Regions from separate parts of the Kitasatospora sp. NPDC004531 genome, predicted to be linked through region 1. Evidence: riboswitches for the same ligand, from Rfam matches in the RefSeq annotation. Region 1 holds a riboswitch; each other region holds the start of a gene.
The links. Region 1 has a riboswitch for cobalamin ahead of ACWEMJ_RS21160 (cobalamin biosynthesis protein). Riboswitches for the same ligand answer to the same signal wherever they lie in the genome.

Region 1 (4,747 bases):
AGCCGGCTGGTGTACGTGCTGGAGGCGGTGGTGCGCCGCGCGGAGGACCGGGCGGAGACCGAACTCGCCGACCGGTTCCGGGAGTTCGCGGCGTACGCGCGCGGGGAGCTGACGCTGGACGCGCTGCGCCGGGCGGGCGGGGCCGAGGCGTAGCTCAGTGCGTCCGGCAGGCCGTGGCTTCGAACTCCGCGACGGGGACGGTGAGCGTGGCGGTGGGGCCGTAGTAGCGGACCTGTCCCGGGGTGAGCTGCGCCAGGTCCTCCGGGGTGAAGTCGACGTGCGTCGAGGTCGAGGAGTCGTCCTCGGTCCAGCCGTCGAGGAGGTAGGTGGTCCGGGCCTCCAGCGGGGCGAGCGGGCGCTCGGTCTCCCAGCCCTCGGCGGGGGCGTCCAGGGCCCAGGTGGTCAGCCCGGGCCGCAGGGCGGTGCGGGCGCTCCAGCGGCCGACGTCCTCCCGGTGGCTGCCCTCGCTGGTGGAGAGGGTCGCCCCATCGATGCGGTGGTCGCAGACCATCAGGACGCCCAGCGGGCGGCCGTCCTCGGTCACCGAGATCCCGGCGACGGCGCGGCCCGGCGCCGCGCACCCCGGGAGCGCCGCCAGCGCGGCCGCCGCCGCGACGGCCGATGCGGCCCGCCGGACCAGTTGTCGCACGGTGTCTCCCCCGGTGTCCTGCCCGTCCGTCCGGGCTCGGCCAGCAGCATAGGGCCCGGCGGAGGCCGTCCGACCTCGGCCCCCGGGTGTGACCAAGCCCTCCGGTGGCTCGGTTGACTGGTCGGAACGGGGCGTGGTGGGATCTTCGGGCCAAACGGAGGCAAGCAGAGGAAGCCGGTGCGAGTCCGGCGCGGTCCCGCCACTGTGACCGGACACCCCGCGCGGGGGTGACCGGAAGTCAGGAGACTCTGGCCCCCGTTCCGTCGATCCAGGGCGCGGACCCTGAGTGAGGACACAACGCCATGCGGGCTGCCCCGTACCTGGTGGGCGCGGTCGCGGGGTATCTCGCGGACGCCCGGCTCGGAGACCCCCGGCGCGGACACCCCGTCGCGCTGTTCGGCACCGCCGCGGGCCGGCTGGAGCGCCGGCTGTGGCGCGACCACCGCGGGGCGGGGGCCGCGTTCACGGCGATCGCCGTGGGCACGGTGGCCGTGGGTGCGACGTCGGCCGCGCGGGCCGTCCGTCGCGCTCCGCTCGCCGAGGCCGCGTTGACGGCCGCCGCGACGTTCACCGTCCTCGGCGGCACGTCGCTCACCCGGGAGGCCCGGACGATCGGACGGTCGCTCGCCGCCGGTGACCTGACGGCCGCGCGGGAGCGGCTGCCGCACCTGTGCGGGCGGGACCCGTCCGGGCTGGACGAGCAGCAGATCGCGCGGGCGGTGGTGGAGTCCGTCGCGGAGAACACCGCTGACGCGGTCGTCAACGCGCTGGTGTGGGGCGGAGTGGCGGGCGTCCCCGGGCTGCTGGCGTTCCGGGCCGTGAACACGCTGGACGCGATGGTGGGTCACAAGTCCGCCCGGCACCGCCGGTTCGGCTGGGCGTCCGCGCGGCTGGACGACGTCGCCGGGTGGCCCGGGGCGCGGCTGACGGCGCTGCTGACGGTCGCCGCGTCGGACGCGCCCGGGCGGGCCTGGCGGGTGTGGCGGCGGGACGGCTCCGCCCACCCCAGCCCGAACGCCGGCCAGGCCGAGGCCGCGTTCGCCGGTGCCCTCGGCGTCCAACTGGGCGGCACCCTGCGCTACGGCGAACGGGTCGAACACCGCCCGGTGCTGGGCGCGGGCCAGCCTCCGGTGGCGACCCGCGACATCGAACGCGCCTGCCGGCTCTCCCGCCGGGTCGGCGTGCTGGCCCTGGCGGTCACCGCCGGCGCGAGGTGGCTGGCGCTCGGGCGGGCCGGGCGGAAGTGAGTTCGCCCGACGGGGCAGGAGGTCCGTCTCCCGCACCCGCCAGCGGGGCCGTCGGCGGTGCAAGTGGCTGCGGCGTGCGGCGGTTTCGGCGTGCCGCCTTCCGCTTCGCGCAGTTCCCCGCGCCCCTGGTCTCTCGCCCTCCCGCGCCTGCTGCGCCCCCGGTTTCTTCTCTTCTCTTCTCCTCCGAAGGTGGCTGTCTGTGAGTGGTGCGTTGTTGGTGGCCGGGACGACGTCGGATGCCGGGAAGAGTGTGGTGACGGCGGGTATCTGCCGGTGGTTGTGGCGGCAGGGGGTGCGGGTGGCTCCGTTCAAGGCGCAGAACATGTCGCTGAATTCGTTCGTGACGGCCGACGGGGCGGAGATCGGGCGGGCGCAGGCGATGCAGGCGCAGGCGGCGGGGGTGGAGCCGGAGGCGGCGATGAACCCGGTGCTGTTGAAGCCGGGGGCGGACGGGCGGAGCCAGGTGGTGCTGATGGGGCGCGCCGTGGCGGAGGTGGGGGCGCTGGACTACCGGGACCGCAAGCCGGTGCTGCTTGAGCGGTCGTTGGAGTGCCTGGCCGATCTGCGGTCGCGGTTCGACGTGGTGGTGTGCGAGGGCGCGGGTTCGCCGGCGGAGATCAATCTGCGGGACCGGGACATCGCGAACATGGGTTTGGCCTCGGCGGCCCGGCTGCCGGTGGTGGTGGTCGGGGACATCGACCGCGGCGGGGTGTTCGCGTCGATGTTCGGGACGCTCGCGCTGCTCTCGGCCGACGACCAGTCGCTCGTCGCGGGCTGGTTCGTGAACAAGTTCCGGGGTGACGCGCGGCTGCTCGCGCCCGGGTTGGAGATGCTGCGGGAGTTGACGGGGCGTCCGGTGCTGGGGACGTTCCCGATGCTCCAGGGGCTGTGGCTGGACGCGGAGGATTCGCTGGACCTGGCGTCGGTGGCGCAGCGTCCGGCGGCGGGCGGGCCGGTGGGGGCGGAGGTGCTGCGGGTCGCGGTGGTGCGCTTCCCGCGGTTGTCGAACTTCACCGACGTGGACGCGTTGGCGCAGGAGCCGGGGGTGCTGGTGCGCTGGGCGACCCGTCCGGAGGATCTGGCGGACGCGGACCTGGTGGTGCTGCCGGGTACCCGGGCGACGGTCGCGGATCTCGCCTGGCTGCGGGGGCAGGGCCTTGAAGAGCCGTTGCGGCGGCGGGTCGCGGCGGGGTTGCCGGTGCTGGGGGTGTGCGGCGGCTACCAGATGCTGGGGCGGGAGATCGTGGACGAGGTGGAGTCGCGGGCGGGGGCGGTGGACGGTCTGGGGCTGTTGCCGACCCGGGTGGTGTTCGGGGCCGAGAAGGTGCTGGCCCGTCCGACGGGGGTGGCGCTCGGTGAGCGGGTGGCGGGGTACGAGATCCACCACGGGGTGGTGACGGTGGACGGCGGGGAGGCGTTCGTCACCGATGGCGAGGGGGCCGCGCTGGACGGGTGCCGGGTGGGGCCGGTGTGGGGGACGACCTGGCACGGGGTGTTGGAGAACGACGCGTTCCGGCGGGTGTTCCTGGCCGAGGCGGCCCGGGCGGCGGGGCGGGCGTTCGTGCCGGCGCCGGACACCTCGTTCGCGGCGGCGCGGGAGCAACGGCTCGACGCGTTGGGCGACTTGGTGGCGGAGCACGCCGACACGGACGCGTTGTGGAAGCTGATCGAGAACGGGGCGCCGGCGGGGCTGCCGTTCGTGCCGCCCGGGGCGCCGGCTCCGGTGGAGATGGGGAGTGCGAAGTGAGTGGACCGACCGATGTCCGTTACCCGTTCACGGCGATCGTGGGCATGGACGACCTGCGGCTGGGGCTGCTGCTGAACGCGGTGTCGCCGGCGGTGGGCGGGGTGCTGGTGCGGGGCGAGAAGGGCACCGCGAAGTCGACGATGGTGCGCGCGCTGGCGGGGCTGCTGCCGTCGATCGCGACGGTGGCGGGCTGCCGGTTCGCGTGCGATCCGGCGTCGCCGGACCCGCAGTGCCCGGACGGGCCGCACGCCGGCGGCGGGGCGGTGGAGCGTCCGGCGTTCCTGGTGGAGCTGCCGGTGGGCGTCTCCGAGGACCGGGTGGTCGGCTCGCTGGACCTGGAGCGGGCGCTCGCGGAGGGCGTGAAGGCGTACGAGCCGGGGCTGTTGGCGAAGGCGCACCGGGGCGTGCTGTACATCGACGAGGTGAACCTGCTGCAGGACCACCTGGTGGACCTGCTGCTGGACGCGGCGGCGATGGGGCGTTCGTACGTGGAGCGCGAGGGCGTGTCGGTGCGGCACGCGGCGCGGTTCCTGCTGGTGGGGACGATGAACCCGGAGGAGGGCGAGCTGCGGCCGCAGTTGCTGGACCGGTTCGGCCTGACGGTGGAGATCGCCGCCACCCGGGACGCGGACGAGCGCGCCGAGGTGGTGCGCCGGCGGCTCGCGTACGACGCCGACCCCGTCGGCTTCGCGGCGAGTTGGGACGAGGCGGAGCGGGCGCTGGCGGAACGGATCGGCGCTGCACGGGAGTTGCTGCCGAGCGTCGAGCTGTCCGACCTGGCGCTCCGTCAGATCACCGCCGTGTGCGCGGCGTTCGAGGTGGACGGTCTGCGCGCGGACATCGTGATGGCGCGCACGGCGGTGGCGCTGGCCGCCTGGGCGGGGCGCACCGAGGTGCTGGAGGAGGACGTCCGGAAGGCCGCGCAGCTGGCGTTGCCGCACCGGCGGCGGCGCAACCCGTTCGACGCGCCGGGGCTGGACCAGGAGCAGCTGGACCGGACGCTGGCCGAGCACCAGGAGCCGCAGGACCCGCAGGGGCCGGAGGGCGGCGGCGGGCCGGACGACGACGGGCCGGGCGGCGGGCCGGACGGCGGTGGCGGTTCGC
Region 2 (4,747 bases), on a different contig from region 1:
TGCTCGCGAAGGACATGCTCGGCAGCACCGGGCTGGCCGGGCTGCCCAGCGCGCTGTTCACCGCCGGCAGCGCGCTCTCGGCGATCGTGGTCAGCCGGATATCCGCCGCCCGCGGCCGCCGCCCCGGACTCGCCCTCGGGTACGCCACCGGCGCCGTCGGCAGCGCCGGCGTGATCGTCGCCGCCGCGCTCGACAACGCCGTCCTGCTGTTCCTCGCGCTGTTCGTCTACGGCGCCGGAACCGCCACCAACCTCCAGGCCCGCTACGCCGGCGCCGACCTCGCCGCCCCCGGGCGCCGCGCCCGGGCGATCTCCACCGTGCTGGTCGCCACCACCCTCGGCGGCGTCCTCGGCCCCAACCTGGCCGCCCCCACCGGCGTCCTCGCCCACGCCCTGCACCTGCCCCGCCTCGCCGGACCGTTCCTGCTGGCCGGCCTCGCCTACGCCGCCGCCGCACTCGTCCTCGCCGCCCGACTGCACCCCGACCCGCTGCTGCTCGCCCGCGCCGCCGCGACCGCCGCCGAGGCCCCGGCCGACGACCGGGCCGCCGACCCCGCCGCCGACGCCGCGGCCACCGCCCGCATCCGCAACCGGGTCCTGCTCGGCGCCCAGGTGATGGTGGTCACCCAGATCGTCATGGTCGGCGTGATGACCATGACGCCCGTGCACATGCACGACGCCGGACAGGGCACCGCCGCCTCCGGCTTCGTCATCGCCCTGCACGTCGCCGCGATGTACCTGCCCTCCCCGCTCACCGGACGCCTGGTCGACCGCCACGGCCCGCTCGCCGTCGCCGCGGCCGCCGGCCTCACCCTGCTCGCGGCCGGACTGCTCGCCGCCGCCGCCCCCGCGCAGACCGTCCCGCTGCTGGCCCTCGCCCTCGTGCTGCTCGGCCTCGGCTGGAACTTCGGCCTGGTCTCCGGCACCGCGCTGCTCACCGACGCCGTCCCGCTCGCCAACCGCGCCAGGACCCAGGGCGCCGTCGACGTGGCCATCGCCGTCTCCGGCGCCACCGCCGGCCTCGCCTCCGGCGTCGTCGCCGACCTGGCCGGCTACTCCGTCCTCGCCCTCGGCGGCGGCCTGGTCGCCCTGCTGATCCTCCCCGCCCTCGCCACCGCCGCCACCCGGAGCCGACGATGACCCGACTCACGGTCGACGGGCGGGGCCTGCTCTGCGTCACCCTGCTGCTGCGCCTGCGCGCCGCGATCGCCGACGCCCCCGCCGGCACCCTCGTCCACGTCCGCGCCACCGACCCGGCCGCCCCGCTCGACCTCCCCGCCTGGTGCCACCTCACCGGCCACCACTACCTCGGCCCCGTCGACGACGACACCTACGCCCTCCGCCTGACCGCCACCCCCGCCCCCACCCGCCCCGACGCCCCCTGGCACCGCCCGGCCGACTGACCCGGGCGGCCCCGTCGGGAGCACTTCGGGCGGGGATATAGGCTGGTCACGCAGCGGTTCGCCCCGTCCACGCCTGGGCGGGCGCGTCGCAAGAGGGAACCTGGTGGGAGTCCAGGACTGCCTCGCAGCGGTGAGCGGGAACGACCGCCGTCACACGCACTGGACCCGATCGGCCCGGGAAGCGACGGCCAGTAGGAAGACCCTGCACGGGACAAGCCCGCGAGTCCGAAGACCTGCCGCCGCCCGCAGCGCCCACCGGCGTGGCGGAAATCCCAAGTCGCGACTCGCGAAGGAGAGTTGACGTGGCAGATCAGACCGCAGCAGCTGTGATGTCCGCCGCAAAGCCGGTGGAGGCGTCGCAGGTGACGCTCGCGCACATCATGAGCGAGCACGACACCAACCTCTACGGCACCATCCACGGCGGCGTGGTGATGAAGCTCATCGACGACGCCGCCGGCGCGGCCGCCGCCCGGCACGCGGAGGGTCCGGCCGTCACCGCCTCGGTGGACCGGATGGACTTCCTGGCCCCCGTCCGGGCGGGCGACCTGCTCACCGCGCACGCCGAGCTGGAACGGGCCGGCCGCACCTCGATGACCGTCCGGGTCACCGTCTCCGCCGAGCGCTGGAACGCCGCCGGCCCGCTCACCCGGGTCGCCACCGCGCGGCTCACCTTCGTGGCGATCGACGCCGAGAGCCGTCCGCGCCCCGTCCCGGCCCTGCTCGCCCCCGCGGCCGCCTGACGATCCGTCGCCCTCCCGTGTGCCCGCAGCGCCGTCCGACCCGGTGCTGCGGGCACACGGCTGTCCGGCGGCGCTACGTGATCACTCTCACGCCGGACAAATCGCCCCATCGCGGACGGCGCGTGATCGACATGTTCCGTTCAAGCTCCGATTACCCCACCATGGCAGCGTGTGCCCGCCTACGCGCGTAGCGCACCCCATGGTTCCTGTGGTTCGAGGAGATTGACAGATGATCAGAACGTGGAAGGCCGCCCGTCCGCTGGCCCTCGCCGCCGCCGCGCTGGTGGCGGCGGCCGGTGCGAGCGCCGTCCCGCAGCACGCCCACGCGGCCGGCCCCGAGGCCGCCCCCCGGGCCGCCGCGGCCGCCGCCCCCAAGCGTGTGCTGTTCGACAACTCCAAGGCCGAGACCGCGGGCAACGCGGACTGGATCATCTCCACCAGCCAGCCCGACCCGCTGGCGCAGAACGCCAACCCGACCTCCGAGACCAGCTGGACGGGCGCCATCTCGGCCTGGGGCGTGGCCCTGCAGAAGGCCGGCGGCTACAGCCTCAAGACGCTGCCCGCCGGCAGCACCATCACCTACGGCACCGGCGGCGCGCTCGACCTCGCCAACTTCGACGAGTTCGTGCTCCCCGAGCCCAACGTGCGCCTCAGCGCCGCCGAGAAGACCGCCGTCATGACCTTCGTGCAGAACGGCGGCGGGCTCTTCCTGATCTCCGACCACACCGTCAGCGACCGCAACAACGACGGCTGGGACTCGCCGGCCATCATCAACGACCTGCTGACCAGCAACGGCGTCGACAACACCGACCCGTTCGGGTTCTCCGTCGACCTGCTGAACATCACCACCGACAACCCGCGGGCGATCTCCTCCGCCGGCGACCCGGTCCTCAACGGCCCGTTCGGCACCGTCACCGGCTCCATCATCCGCAACGGCACCACCTTCACCCTCAAGCCCGCCGACAACCCGAACGTCAAGGGCCTGCTCTACCGCACCGGTTACAGCGGCAACACCGGCGCGGCCTTCGTCACCTCCACCTTCGGCAAGGGCCGGGTCGCGATCTGGGGTGACTCCTCGCCGGTCGACGACGGCACCGGCCAGTCCGGCAACACCCTCTACGACGGCTGGAACGACCCGGCCGGCACCGACGCCGCGCTCGCCCTCAACGCCACCGCGTGGCTCGCCCAGGGCGGCTCCACCGGCAGCACCGGCTCCGTCACGCTCACCAACCCGGGCGCCCGCACCGCCACCGTCGGCACCGCGACCAGCCTGCAGCTGTCCGCCACCGACACCGCCGGCGGCACCCTGACCTACGCCGCCACCGGCCTGCCCGCCGGGCTCACCGTCAACCCCGCCACCGGCCTGATCAGCGGCACCCCGACCGCCGCCGGCGCCTCCACCGTCACCGCCACGGCCACCGACTCCACCGGCCCGTCCGCGACCGCCACCTTCAGCTGGACGGTCGGCACCGGCGGCGGCAGCACCTGCACCGCCGCCCAGCTCATCACCAACCCCGGCTTCGAGACCGGCAGCACCTCCGGCTGGACCGAGACCAACAGCGGCGGCTCCTCCACCATCAACAGCAGCAGCAGCGAGCCCGCCCACACCGGCAGCTACGACGCCTGGCTCGACGGCTACGGCGCCACCAACACCGACACCCTCGCCCAGACCGTGACGCTGCCCGCCGGCTGCGCCGCCTACAACCTGAGCTTCTGGCTGCACATCGACAGCGCCTCCTCCACCACCACGGTCTTCGACACCCTCACCGTCACCGCCAACGGCACCACCCTCGCCACCTACAACAACACCAACGCCGCCGCCGGCTACCAGCAGCGCACCTTCAACCTCGCCGCCTACGCCGGCCAGAGCGTCACGCTGAAGTTCACCGGTGCGGAGGACTACACCAAGCAGACCTCGTTCGTCCTCGACGACATCACGCTCAACGTCTCCTGACGCCCCGTCGAAGACCCCGCGGGCCGGTTCGCCCGGCCCGCGGGGCTTTACCTCGCCCAGAGATTCCGAGCCGTTTTGTGAAGGTCTTGCCATGAGGATCTTCACCTTCCTAGACTGCGGAATCCATGGCCGGACGCGTCCATGTCACGCGCTTGGGGGAGGGCCGAGGTGAAGCGTTTCCGCCTGCTTGTCGCGGGCAACGCGGTTTCCGCGTACGGCAGTTATCTGAATATGGTCGCGCTCAACGTTTTCGTGTACCACCTGACGGGCAGTGCCCTGACGGCCGGTCTGTACATGGCGGTGCGACTGCTGACCAGTGTCGCCTCGGGGGTCGTCGCGGGCGCCCTGGCGTCCCGGATCCCGCGCAAGCGGCTCATGGTGGGCTCGGACCTCACCCAGGCCGCCGCGCTGGTGACGCTGCTGCTGGCGCCGTCGGGCGCGCGGGTCGCGGTGCTGTTCGCGGTCGCCGTGGTCGCGGGCGCCTGCTCGACGGTCTCCGGGGTGTCGCTGCGCAGCGCGGTGCCCGAGATCGTCGGGGCGGAGCTGCGGACCAGGGCCAACAGCCTGCTGGCGACCGGCCGTTCGCTGGCGATGGTGGCCGGGTTCGGCTCCGCCAGCGTGATCGTCGCCCAACTCGGCTACCGCTGGGCG
Region 3 (4,747 bases), on a different contig from region 1:
CGTCACCGCACAGGTCCTGGGCGAACTGGAGCTCGGCCTCGACGGCCTCCTCCAGCATCTCGGTGACCTGCTGGGCCATCTTGTCGTCGAAGAGGTCGGGCTCCTCCTCGCGGACGGTGTCGACCACCGAGAACGCGAAGTCCATGTGCATGGACTCGTCGCGGAACACCCAGTTGGTGCCGGTCGCCAGGCCGTGCAGCAGGCCGCGGCTGCGGAACCAGTACACGTAGGCGAACGCGCCGTAGAAGAACAGGCCCTCGACGCAGGCCGCGAAGCAGATCAGGTTCAGCAGGAAGGCCCGCCGGTCCTCCTTGCTCCGCAGCGAGTCGATGTGGTCGACCGCGTTCATGTACTTGAAGCAGAACTGGGCCTTCTGCGCGATGGAGGGGATGTTCTCCACCGCCGCGAACGCCGCCGCCCGGTCGTCCGGGTCGGGCAGGTAGGTGTCCAGCAGCGTCAGGTAGAACTGGACGTGCACGGCCTCCTCGAACAGCTGCCGCGACAGGTAGAGCCGCGCCTCCGGCGAGTTGATGTGCTTGTAGAGGCTCAGCACCACGTTGTTCGAGACGATCGAGTCACCGGTGGCGAAGAACGCGACCAGCCGGCCGATCATGTGCCGCTCGCCCTCGGAGAGCTTGGCGAGGTCGGCGACGTCGGAGTGCAGGTCCACCTCCTCGACGGTCCAGGTGTTCTTGATCGCGTCCCGGTACCGGTCGTAGAACGACGGGTAGCGCATCGGACGCAGGGTCAGCTCGAAGCCCGGGTCGAGCAGCATCTTCTTCTGGTCTTCGGAGCTCATTACTGGCACGCCTCGCAGGACTCGGGGTTCTCCAGGGAGCAGGCGATGGCGTCCTGCTCGGCCTGGCTGAGGGTCGGGGTCTGCACCGGCACGGGCGCGGCGGTGCGGGCGGCGCCCGACGCGGCCTGGGCGATCCGGGTCGCGGGACGGGAGCGCAGGTAGTAGGTGGTCTTGAGGCCGACCTTCCACGCGTAGGCGTACATCGAGGACAGCTTGCCGATGGTCGGCGCCGCCATGAACAGGTTCAGCGACTGGCTCTGGTCGATGTACGGCTGCCGGGCGGCGGCCAGGTCGATCAGCGCGCGCTGCGGGAGCTCCCACGCGGTGCGGTACAGCGAACGGACCTCCTCCGGCAGCCACTTGAAGTCCTGCACGGAGCCGTTGGCCTCGCGCAGCGAGTCCCGGGTCTGCTGGTCCCAGACGCCGAGCTCCTTCAGCTCGCGCACCAGGTACGGGTTGACCTGGAGGAACTCGCCGGACAGCGTCTCGCGCTTGAACAGGTTGGACACCTGCGGCTCGATGCACTCGTAGACGCCGGCGATGGACGCGATGGTCGCGGTCGGGGCGATCGCCAGCAGCAGCGAGTTGCGCAGGCCGGTCTCGGCGATCCGGGCGCGCAGCGCGTCCCAGCGGCCGGTCCACTGCGGGGCGGCGGAGCCGAAGTGGTCGATGTGCAGCTGGCCGCGGGCGGCGCGGGTCTCGCCGTACGCCTCGTGGCGGCCGAACTGCTCGGCGAGGTCCGCGGAGCGCTCGTACGCGGTGAGCATGATGCGCTCGGCGATCAGCGTGGACAGCTGCTTCGCCTCGGCGGAGTCGAAGTCCAGCCGCAGCTTGAAGAAGACGTCCTGCAGGCCCATCACGCCGAGGCCGACCGGCCGCCAGCGGGAGTTGGACGCCCCGGCCTCGGTGGTCGGGTAGAAGTTGATGTCGATCACGCGGTCGAGGAAGGTGACCGCGGTGCGCACGGTGGCGTCCAGGCGGTCCCAGTCCATCGCGCCCAGCAGGTCGTCCGCCGAGGCGCCCGGGGCGACGTGCGCGCCCAGGTTGACCGAGCCCAGGTTGCAGACCGCGGTCTCGGAGTCGTCGGTGACCTCCAGGATCTCGGTGCACAGGTTGGAGGAGTGCACCGTGCGGCCCGGCAGCGCGGTCTGGTTGGCGGCCCGGTTGGAGGCGTCCTTGAAGGTCATCCAGCCGTTGCCGGTCTGCGCCAGGGTGCGCATCATCCGGGCGTACAGGGTCTGCGCGGGGATGGTGCGGACGGCCTTGCCGGCCTGCTCGGCCTTGCGGTAGGCCTCGTCGAACTCCTCGCCCCACAGGTCGACCAGCTCGGGGACGTCCGCCGGGGAGAACAGCGACCAGTCCTGGTCGGCGTTCACGCGGCGCATGAACTCGTCCGGGATCCAGTGCGCCAGGTTCAGGTTGTGGGTGCGGCGGGCCTCTTCGCCGGTGTTGTCGCGGAGCTCCAGGAACTCCTCGATGTCGGCGTGCCAGGTCTCCAGGTACACGCAGGCCGCGCCCTTGCGCCGTCCGCCCTGGTTGACCGCCGCCACGGAGGAGTCCAGGGTGCGCAGGAACGGGACGATGCCGTTCGACTTGCCGTTGGTGCCGCGGATCAGCGAGCCGCGGGAGCGGATCCGGGAGTAGGACAGGCCGATGCCGCCGGCGTGCTTGGACAGCCGGGCGATCTGCGCGTAGCGGTTGTAGATCGAGTCCAGGTTGTCCAGCGGCGAGTCCAGCAGGTAGCAGGAGGACATCTGCGGGTGCCGGGTGCCGGAGTTGAACAGCGTGGGGGAGCTGGTCAGGTACTCCAGGCGGCTCATCAGCCGGTAGAGCTCGGCCACCTCCAGCACCGACTGCTCGGAGTCGCCGACCGCCAGGCCCGCCGCCACGCGCAGCAGGAAGTGCTGCGGGGTCTCGACCACCTTGCGGGTGATCGGGTGGCGCAGCAGGTAGCGGGACTGCACGGTGCGCAGGCCGAAGTACTCGAAGCGGTCGTCGGCGGAGTCGTCGATCAGCGAGTCGAACAGCGCGGCGTGGGCGGCGACCAGCTCGGCGGTGGCGTCGCCGATCAGGCCCTCGGCGTGGCCGACGGCGATCGAGGCGGAGAACGAGGTGACGCCCTGTGTGGCGGCCTCGTCGGCGATCTCCATCGCCAGCAGGCGGGCGGCCAGCTTCGAGTACTGCGGGTCCTCGGCGATCATCGACGCGGCGGCCTCCACGGCCAGCCCCCGCAGCTCGGCGAAGTCCGAGCCGGCGTGGCGGCCGCGCAGCGCGGCGGCGGCGACGTGGCCGGGGTCCACCTGGGGGAGGTCGGTGCTGCGGTCGGTGAGCAGCCGAAGCAGCGCCGCACCGGGGTCGGTGAAGGCGACGGGGGCACCCTGGGACGGCAGGGTGACTGAGGCGGCGACGGTCAAGGCGCACTCTCTCCTGTGGCGGCGACGGACGTGGCTCGGGGTGTCCGGTGGCACACGGGAGACAGGGGAGGACGGCACGCCGAAAACGCTCGATCGGCGCGCGAATGACCCACCCCCGGCCCGCCCGCGAGGCCGGACGGCAAAACAGTGCTGCATGGCGTCTGCGGGGATGCCGTGTCGCACACCGTCAGCAGGTCCTCGGACTGCGCGGGCGTCGCTACAGCCCGCTCACCGTTGCGGGGCAGTCCCGGATTCGCACCGGGTTCCCCTGCTTCGACAGCGAGGTCGAGCATACATGTTGTGGCGGCTGGAGCTGGCGGCACCAGATGTAGTAGCGCGTGTCGCGTCGTGGTGCCGCGCGTAGACAACGGGAACCGCGCCGGAGCCGTCGGGGAACCCCCGCGAAACCGCCGCGAAACCGCCTCAGAACCGCATCGTGTAGACCATCAGGTCCACCCCGGGGGCCGCCGTCCAGTCCCGTTCGGGGGTGCGGAGGAAGCCCAGAGCATCGTAGATCCGGTGCGCCGCGGTCATCGCCGGCCGGGTGGAGAACGCCATCCCGGCCAGGCCGAGTTCCCGGCTGCGGGCGATCGCCGCGGACACCAGCGCCCGGCCGACGCCGCGCCCGCGGGCCGCCGCGCCGACCGCCAGCATCCGGATCTCGCCCTCGTCCGGGCGCGCGATGTCCGCCCACGCGGTGCCGCCCGTCGCGAAGGTCACACAGCCGAGCACCGGCCCGCCCGCGCCGTCCACGGCGACCAGCAGCTCGGCCTCCCGGTTGCGCCGCGCGGCGTCCCGCAGGAGCTCGACGTAGTCGGAGTCGGGGCGGGTGTGGCCGTCGCCGACGAAGGCTTCGACGCTCACCTCCCCGGCTCCGGCGAGGTCGTGGTCGAGGGCGCGGCGGACGATCGGGGAGTGCATCCGGACAGTGTGCCGGACGGCCCGCGGCGCCGGTCGGCCAGGTCCCGGTGACGTTCCGCCGCAGCCTGGCAGGAACACGCGGTTGCCCCGACATCCTGCCACTGCCATGCTGGCCGGGTGCTGAGGAACGTCGCGGCGGTCGTGCTGGAGGAGGTCCACCCCTTCGAACTGGGCGTGGCCTGCGAGGTGTTCGGCCTGGACCGCGGCGACTGCGGCCTGCCGGTGTACGAGTTCGGCCTGGTCGGCGACCGGCCCGGGCCGATGCGCACCCACGCCGGCTACGACGTCCACGTCCCGTACGGCCCGGAGCGGATCGCCGAGGCCGACCTGGTGATCGCCACCGCCACCGGCATCCGCGAGCACTACCCCGAGGCCCTCTGCGAGGCGCTGCGGGCCGCGTACGCGCGCGGCGCGTACCTGCTGTCGATCTGCTCCGGCAGCTTCCTGCTCGGCGCCGCCGGCCTGCTCGACGGGCGGCGCAGCACCACCCACTGGCGGCACGCCGAGCTGATGGCCGAGCGCTTCCCGCTGACCACCGTCGAACCCGACGTGCTGTACGTGGACGACGACCCGGTGATCACCTCGGCCGGCACCGCCGCCGGCATCGACGCCT
Region 4 (4,747 bases), on a different contig from region 1:
CTGGCCGCCGCCGCCCGCCGCGAGCCCCTCGACCTGCGCGGCGCCGCCCGCTCGCTGCCCGCGCTGACCGCCGTCGGCGTCGCCGACGTCGCCGCGAACGGCATGTACGCCGCCGCCACGCACCGGGGCTCGGTCGCCGTGGCGGCCGTGCTGGCCTCGCTCTACCCGGTGGTGACGGCGCTGATGGCGCGCGGCCTGCTCAAGGAGCGGCTGCTGCGCGTCCAGGTGGTCGGGGCCGGCCTGGCAGTGGCCGGCACCCTGATCCTGGCGGCAGGTTGACGGAGCGTCAGGACGCCCCGGCGAAGGCCCTGGAGCGCCGGGCGATCCGCCAGTAGCCGATCGCCGCCGCCCACACCACCACGAACAGGCCGACGATCACGAAGCCCACGTTGTCCAGGCCGAGTCCGGCGATCCAACTGGACACCGGGTCGTCGAGGTCGAACTTGTCGTGCAGCACCGCGACCAGCTCGATGGTGCCGATCACGAAGGCCACCGCGATCGACAGCCCCGTGATGGTCAGGTTGTAGTACACCTTGCGGACGGGGTTGGAGAACGCCCACTGGTAGGCGAAGTTCATGAACGTGCCGTCCAGCGTGTCGAACAGGCTCATCCCGGCCGCGAACAGCAGCGGCAGGCAGACGATCGCGTACCAGGGCAGGCCGGAGGCCGCGCCGGAGCCCGCCATCACCATCAGCGTGACCTCGGTGGCGGTGTCGAAGCCCAGCCCCAGCACCATCCCGACCGGGAACATCTGGCCGGGCCGGGTGATCGACCGGGTCGCCCGGCCCAGCACCCGGGCCAGGAAGCCCCGGGAGTTCAGGTGCTTCTCCAGCTCGGCCTCGTCGAACTGGCCGGCCCGCATCGCCCGGAACACCCGCAGGATGCCCAGCAGCGCCACCAGGTTGAGCGCCGCGATCAGGTAGAGGAACGCGCCCGAGGCGGTGGTGCCGATGGTGCCCAGCACCTGGTGGGTGGTCGAGTCCTCGTCCATCAGGGTGCCCGCCAGCGCGGCGCCGCCGGCCACCAGCGCCGCCATGATCACCACCATCGAGGAGTGCCCGAGGGCGAACCAGAAGCCCACCGAGACCGGTCGGCGGCCGTCCGCCATCAGCTTGCGGGTGGTGTTGTCGATCACCGCGATGTGGTCGGCGTCGAAGGCGTGCCGCATGCCCAGGGTGTACGCCGTCACACCCAGGCCGACACCGAACACCTGGGTGCCGACCTGGTACTTCTCCGGCACCACCAGCAGCAGCAGCGTCCCGAACGCCACCACGTGCAGGGCCAGGATCACCGCCATCAGGCCGGCGGTGCGCAAGGTGTCCTCGCGCCGCCAGCGGAAGGAAGGCAAAGGGGAGCCCGGGACGTTTCCGGGCATGGTCGAATCGGACGCGGTCATCCGCGCATCACGCTCCAGCACCTCGTGGATCACTTCGTGAGATGCCGTGGCCGGTCTCCTGGCTGACGGGGTGTTCGGCGTCGGCGCCCGGCCTTCCCGGCCGCGAGCGGCCAGTGGCACGAGGTGGGAGCCGACGACTCCCCGATCACAGTGGCGAGGGCCGCTCCGGACTCCTGTGACGAGCACAGTGCACCGGCTTCCCGAACACCACGGCCCGCCCACCGTAGAGGCGCTCCCCCCGCAGCGGCAAGACGGCGCCGTCACCCAGGTGTCGAAGATCACCCCGCCCGGCGGGCCGACCGACCGTCAGGCCATCCAGAAGAACACGCAGGTCATCCGCTTCTCCTCCAGCGTGGCGCCGTAGTACTCGGTGGCGGTGTGCATCAGGTTCGCGGTGTACAGCAGCAGCCGGTTGTAGCGGTGCGGCACGGCCAGGTCCTCGGTGAACGAGTCTGGCGGGACGAAGCGGGTGCCCAGCGCGTCCACCAGGTTGTTGTGCGGGGCGACCACGCTGTTCCCGCCGAGCCGGCCGCCCGGCAGGCTCTGCCGGTAGAAGCTCGTCCCGCAGCGCTTCGGCACGTTCGGGTTCAGGTACAGCACGGCCGCGTACCGGCACAGCGCACGCGAATCGGTGTGCGGACGCGGCTCGCACTCCCCCGCGCCCACCACCTGCACGCAGTTGTGGTTGAACGTCCCGCCCTCGGCCTCGCCCAGCGCCCACACCCGGGGCACCCCGACAGTCTCCCGCACCAGCTTCTCGACGTGCGCCAGCTCCTCCGGCTCCAGCCCGGGCATCGCCCGCAGCCCCGGCCACGACTCCGGCTTGTGCGGGTACCCCTCGTCCCAGTCGCCCCGGGCCAGGTGCCGGGCCCGCACCGCGTCCGGATCGGGCAGCACGTCGTCCAGCACCCAGTAGTCGCGCCCCCTGGTGGGCTTGCGGTACGGCAGAACAGGAAGAGCCGGGGCCGGACGCGCCCCCCGGAACGGTTGAACGGGCATGACCCCGACAATAAGAGCGCGCCCCGGGGCCCTCGCCCAAACCCCGGTCAATCTTCCGTCAAGGCTTCGCCACTCGGTGACGCAGCGTCATGACTGCTGGCAGCGCGGGCACCAGAACAGGTTCCGGGACGCCAACTCCTCCGTCCGCACCGGGGTTTCGCACACCAGGCACGGCTGGTCCTGCCGCCGGTACACGTACACCTCGCCGCCGTGGTCGTCCACCCGCGGCGGCCGCCCCATCGCCTCCGGCGTGTGCTCCGGGCGGACGGTGTCGATCCGGCCGGCGTCCACACCGTCGTGCATCAGCGCCACCAGATCCGCCCAGATCGCGTCCCACTCGGCCCGGCTCAGATCCCGGCCGGCCCGGTGCGGACTGATCCCCAGCCGGAACAGCACCTCCGCCCGGTACACGTTGCCGACGCCCGCCAGGATCTTCTGATCCATCAGCAGCGCCGCGACCGTCGTCCCGCTCCGCGAGATCCGCTGCCACGCGGCGTCCCCCGACTCCCCCGCCCGCAACGGATCCGGCCCCAGCCGCCGGTGCAGCGCCGCCTTCTCCCCCGGCGTCAACACCTCGCACGCCGTCGGCCCCCGCAGATCCGCGAACCCCTCCTCGTTCGCCATCCGCAACCGCACCTGCCCCACCGGCTCCGGGGCCTCCCCCACCCCGAACTCGTACTTCCCGTACAACCCCAGGTGCACATGCAGCCAGTCGTCCCCGAACCCCAGGAACAGATGCTTCCCGTGCGCCTCCGCCCCCTCCAACACCCGCCCGTCCAACAACGCGGCCCCCTCCCCGAACCGCCCCTGCGGACTCGAAACCCGCACCACCCGCCCCCCGAACAACTCCCCGTTCATCCGCGCCAACCGATGCACCACATGCCCCTCAGGCACCCCACACCACCTCCACCATCGACCCCGTCCAACACCCCCATTCTCCCAACCCCCACCGACACCCAGCCCCGCCCACCGCAGCAACAAGCGGCTCGGCCGGTCCGGACCTCCGGCCGCCATACCTCACCACCAGCTCAGCCGAGCCCCCCGCCGCCGAAAGCCCGCACAGCGGGTTGCCGGGCCCGACGGAAGCAGACGCAGCGAACCTCACACGGCGGAAAGCCAGCGCGCCCGAGCCCCGCGCAACGAAGCGCCGGGCCGCTGCCAAACCCACCCACCCGAAGCCCGCGCAGCGGCAAACCCCGCCCCACGGAGGGCCAAACCGCAGCCAAACCGCGTAACCACAGGCCAACACAACCGAGCCCGCGCAGCGAACAGCGGGCACGGCCTGCCCTCCCCGCCAAAGCCCGCGCAGCGGCAAGCCCCCGCCCGACCGAAAGCAGACGCAGCCACGCCCCGCGCAGCGGACAACACGCCCGGCCGACCCCTTTCGCCGAAGACCGGGCAACGAACCGCCGGCGCAGCCAAGCTCCGCGCAGCAGGCCCCCGCCCGACAGACAGCGGACGCAGCCAAGCCCCGCCCCACGAAGGGCAGGCATAGCCACGCCCCGCGCAGCGACGCGCCGGCGCAGCCGAGCTCCGCGCAGCGGTAAGCCCCCGCCCGACGAACAGCAGACGCAGCCAAGCCCCGCACAGCGGACAGCAGGCCCAGCCGACCCCTTTCGCCGAAGGCCCGCGCAGCGACGCGCCGGCGCAGCCGAGCTCCGCGCAGCGGTAAGCCCCCGCCCGACGAACAGCAGACGCAGCCACGCGCCGCACAGCGGACAGCAGGCCCAGCCGGCCCCTCCCGTCCCAAAGCCCGCGCAGCGACGCGCCGGCGCAGCCGAGCCCCGCGCAGCGGCAAACCCCGCCCAAGGGACAGCAGACGCAGCCGACCCCTCCCGCCCAAGCCCCGCGCAGCGGCAAGCAGGCCCAGCCGCCCCCTCCCGCCCCAGCCCCGCGCAGCGGGTGGTGGAACGTTACGGCGGGTGCCCGGAGGGGTCAGCGCTGGTGGAGGCGGGTGAGGATGGCCTGGTCGAGGGCGGCGGCGGTTTCGGGGACGGTGAGGTTGGAGTTGTCGATGATGGGGAGGCCGGAGGTGCGCCAGCCGGCCATGCGGCCGTGGATGCGGGCGACTTCGTCGTCGGAGAGGCGCCGGTTGCCGGAGCGTTCGGCGTTGCGGGCCAGGACGCGGTCGAGGCCGGGGAGGAGGACGACGGGGATCATGCCGGGCCCGATGTGGCGTTTCCAGCCGCCGAGGCCGATCGCGGGGCGGTCGGGGAAGACGGCGTCGTCGATGATGCAGGAGATGCCGTTGGCGAGGTAGTTGCGGCAGGCGAAGCCGCAGGTGCGCCGGGCGAGCCGGTACTGGGCCTCGGAGGCGGTGTTCCAGCCGGACTGCGGGTTGGCGAAGCCGGC

Region 2: linked by a shared signal. The riboswitch ahead of ACWEMJ_RS08855 (acyl-CoA thioesterase) and the one ahead of ACWEMJ_RS21160 (cobalamin biosynthesis protein) in region 1 are both predicted to bind cobalamin.
Region 3: linked by a shared signal. The riboswitch ahead of ACWEMJ_RS18795 (ribonucleoside-diphosphate reductase subunit alpha) and the one ahead of ACWEMJ_RS21160 (cobalamin biosynthesis protein) in region 1 are both predicted to bind cobalamin.
Region 4: linked by a shared signal. The riboswitch ahead of ACWEMJ_RS03090 (HoxN/HupN/NixA family nickel/cobalt transporter) and the one ahead of ACWEMJ_RS21160 (cobalamin biosynthesis protein) in region 1 are both predicted to bind cobalamin.

The regions. Positions count from the first base shown of each region.
Region 1 covers NZ_JBSGDD010000053.1:343-5,089, reverse strand. Annotated here, with positions in the region: gene ACWEMJ_RS21170 (hypothetical protein) at 1-153, shown strand, start outside; gene ACWEMJ_RS21165 (hypothetical protein) at 155-649, opposite strand; cobalamin riboswitch at 791-920, shown strand; gene ACWEMJ_RS21160 (cobalamin biosynthesis protein) at 952-1,896, shown strand; gene ACWEMJ_RS21155 (cobyric acid synthase) at 2,096-3,643, shown strand; partial or broken gene ACWEMJ_RS21150 (ATP-binding protein) at 3,688-4,747, shown strand, end outside.
Region 2 covers NZ_JBSGDD010000013.1:77,949-82,695, forward strand. Annotated here, with positions in the region: gene ACWEMJ_RS08845 (MFS transporter) at 1-1,139, shown strand, start outside; gene ACWEMJ_RS08850 (sulfurtransferase TusA family protein) at 1,136-1,402, shown strand; cobalamin riboswitch at 1,440-1,657, shown strand; gene ACWEMJ_RS08855 (acyl-CoA thioesterase) at 1,705-2,142, shown strand; gene ACWEMJ_RS08860 (putative Ig domain-containing protein) at 2,372-4,096, shown strand; gene ACWEMJ_RS08865 (MFS transporter) at 4,265-4,747, shown strand, end outside.
Region 3 covers NZ_JBSGDD010000043.1:22,820-27,566, forward strand. Annotated here, with positions in the region: gene ACWEMJ_RS18790 (ribonucleotide-diphosphate reductase subunit beta) at 1-799, opposite strand, end outside; gene ACWEMJ_RS18795 (ribonucleoside-diphosphate reductase subunit alpha) at 799-3,213, opposite strand; cobalamin riboswitch at 3,386-3,546, opposite strand; gene ACWEMJ_RS18800 (GNAT family N-acetyltransferase) at 3,637-4,134, opposite strand; gene ACWEMJ_RS18805 (helix-turn-helix domain-containing protein) at 4,252-4,747, shown strand, end outside.
Region 4 covers NZ_JBSGDD010000004.1:9,091-13,837, reverse strand. Annotated here, with positions in the region: gene ACWEMJ_RS03095 (EamA family transporter) at 1-279, shown strand, start outside; gene ACWEMJ_RS03090 (HoxN/HupN/NixA family nickel/cobalt transporter) at 287-1,375, opposite strand; cobalamin riboswitch at 1,428-1,623, opposite strand; gene ACWEMJ_RS03085 (DUF6445 family protein) at 1,703-2,395, opposite strand; gene ACWEMJ_RS03080 (Fpg/Nei family DNA glycosylase) at 2,483-3,289, opposite strand; gene ACWEMJ_RS03075 (AAA family ATPase) at 4,331-4,747, opposite strand, start outside.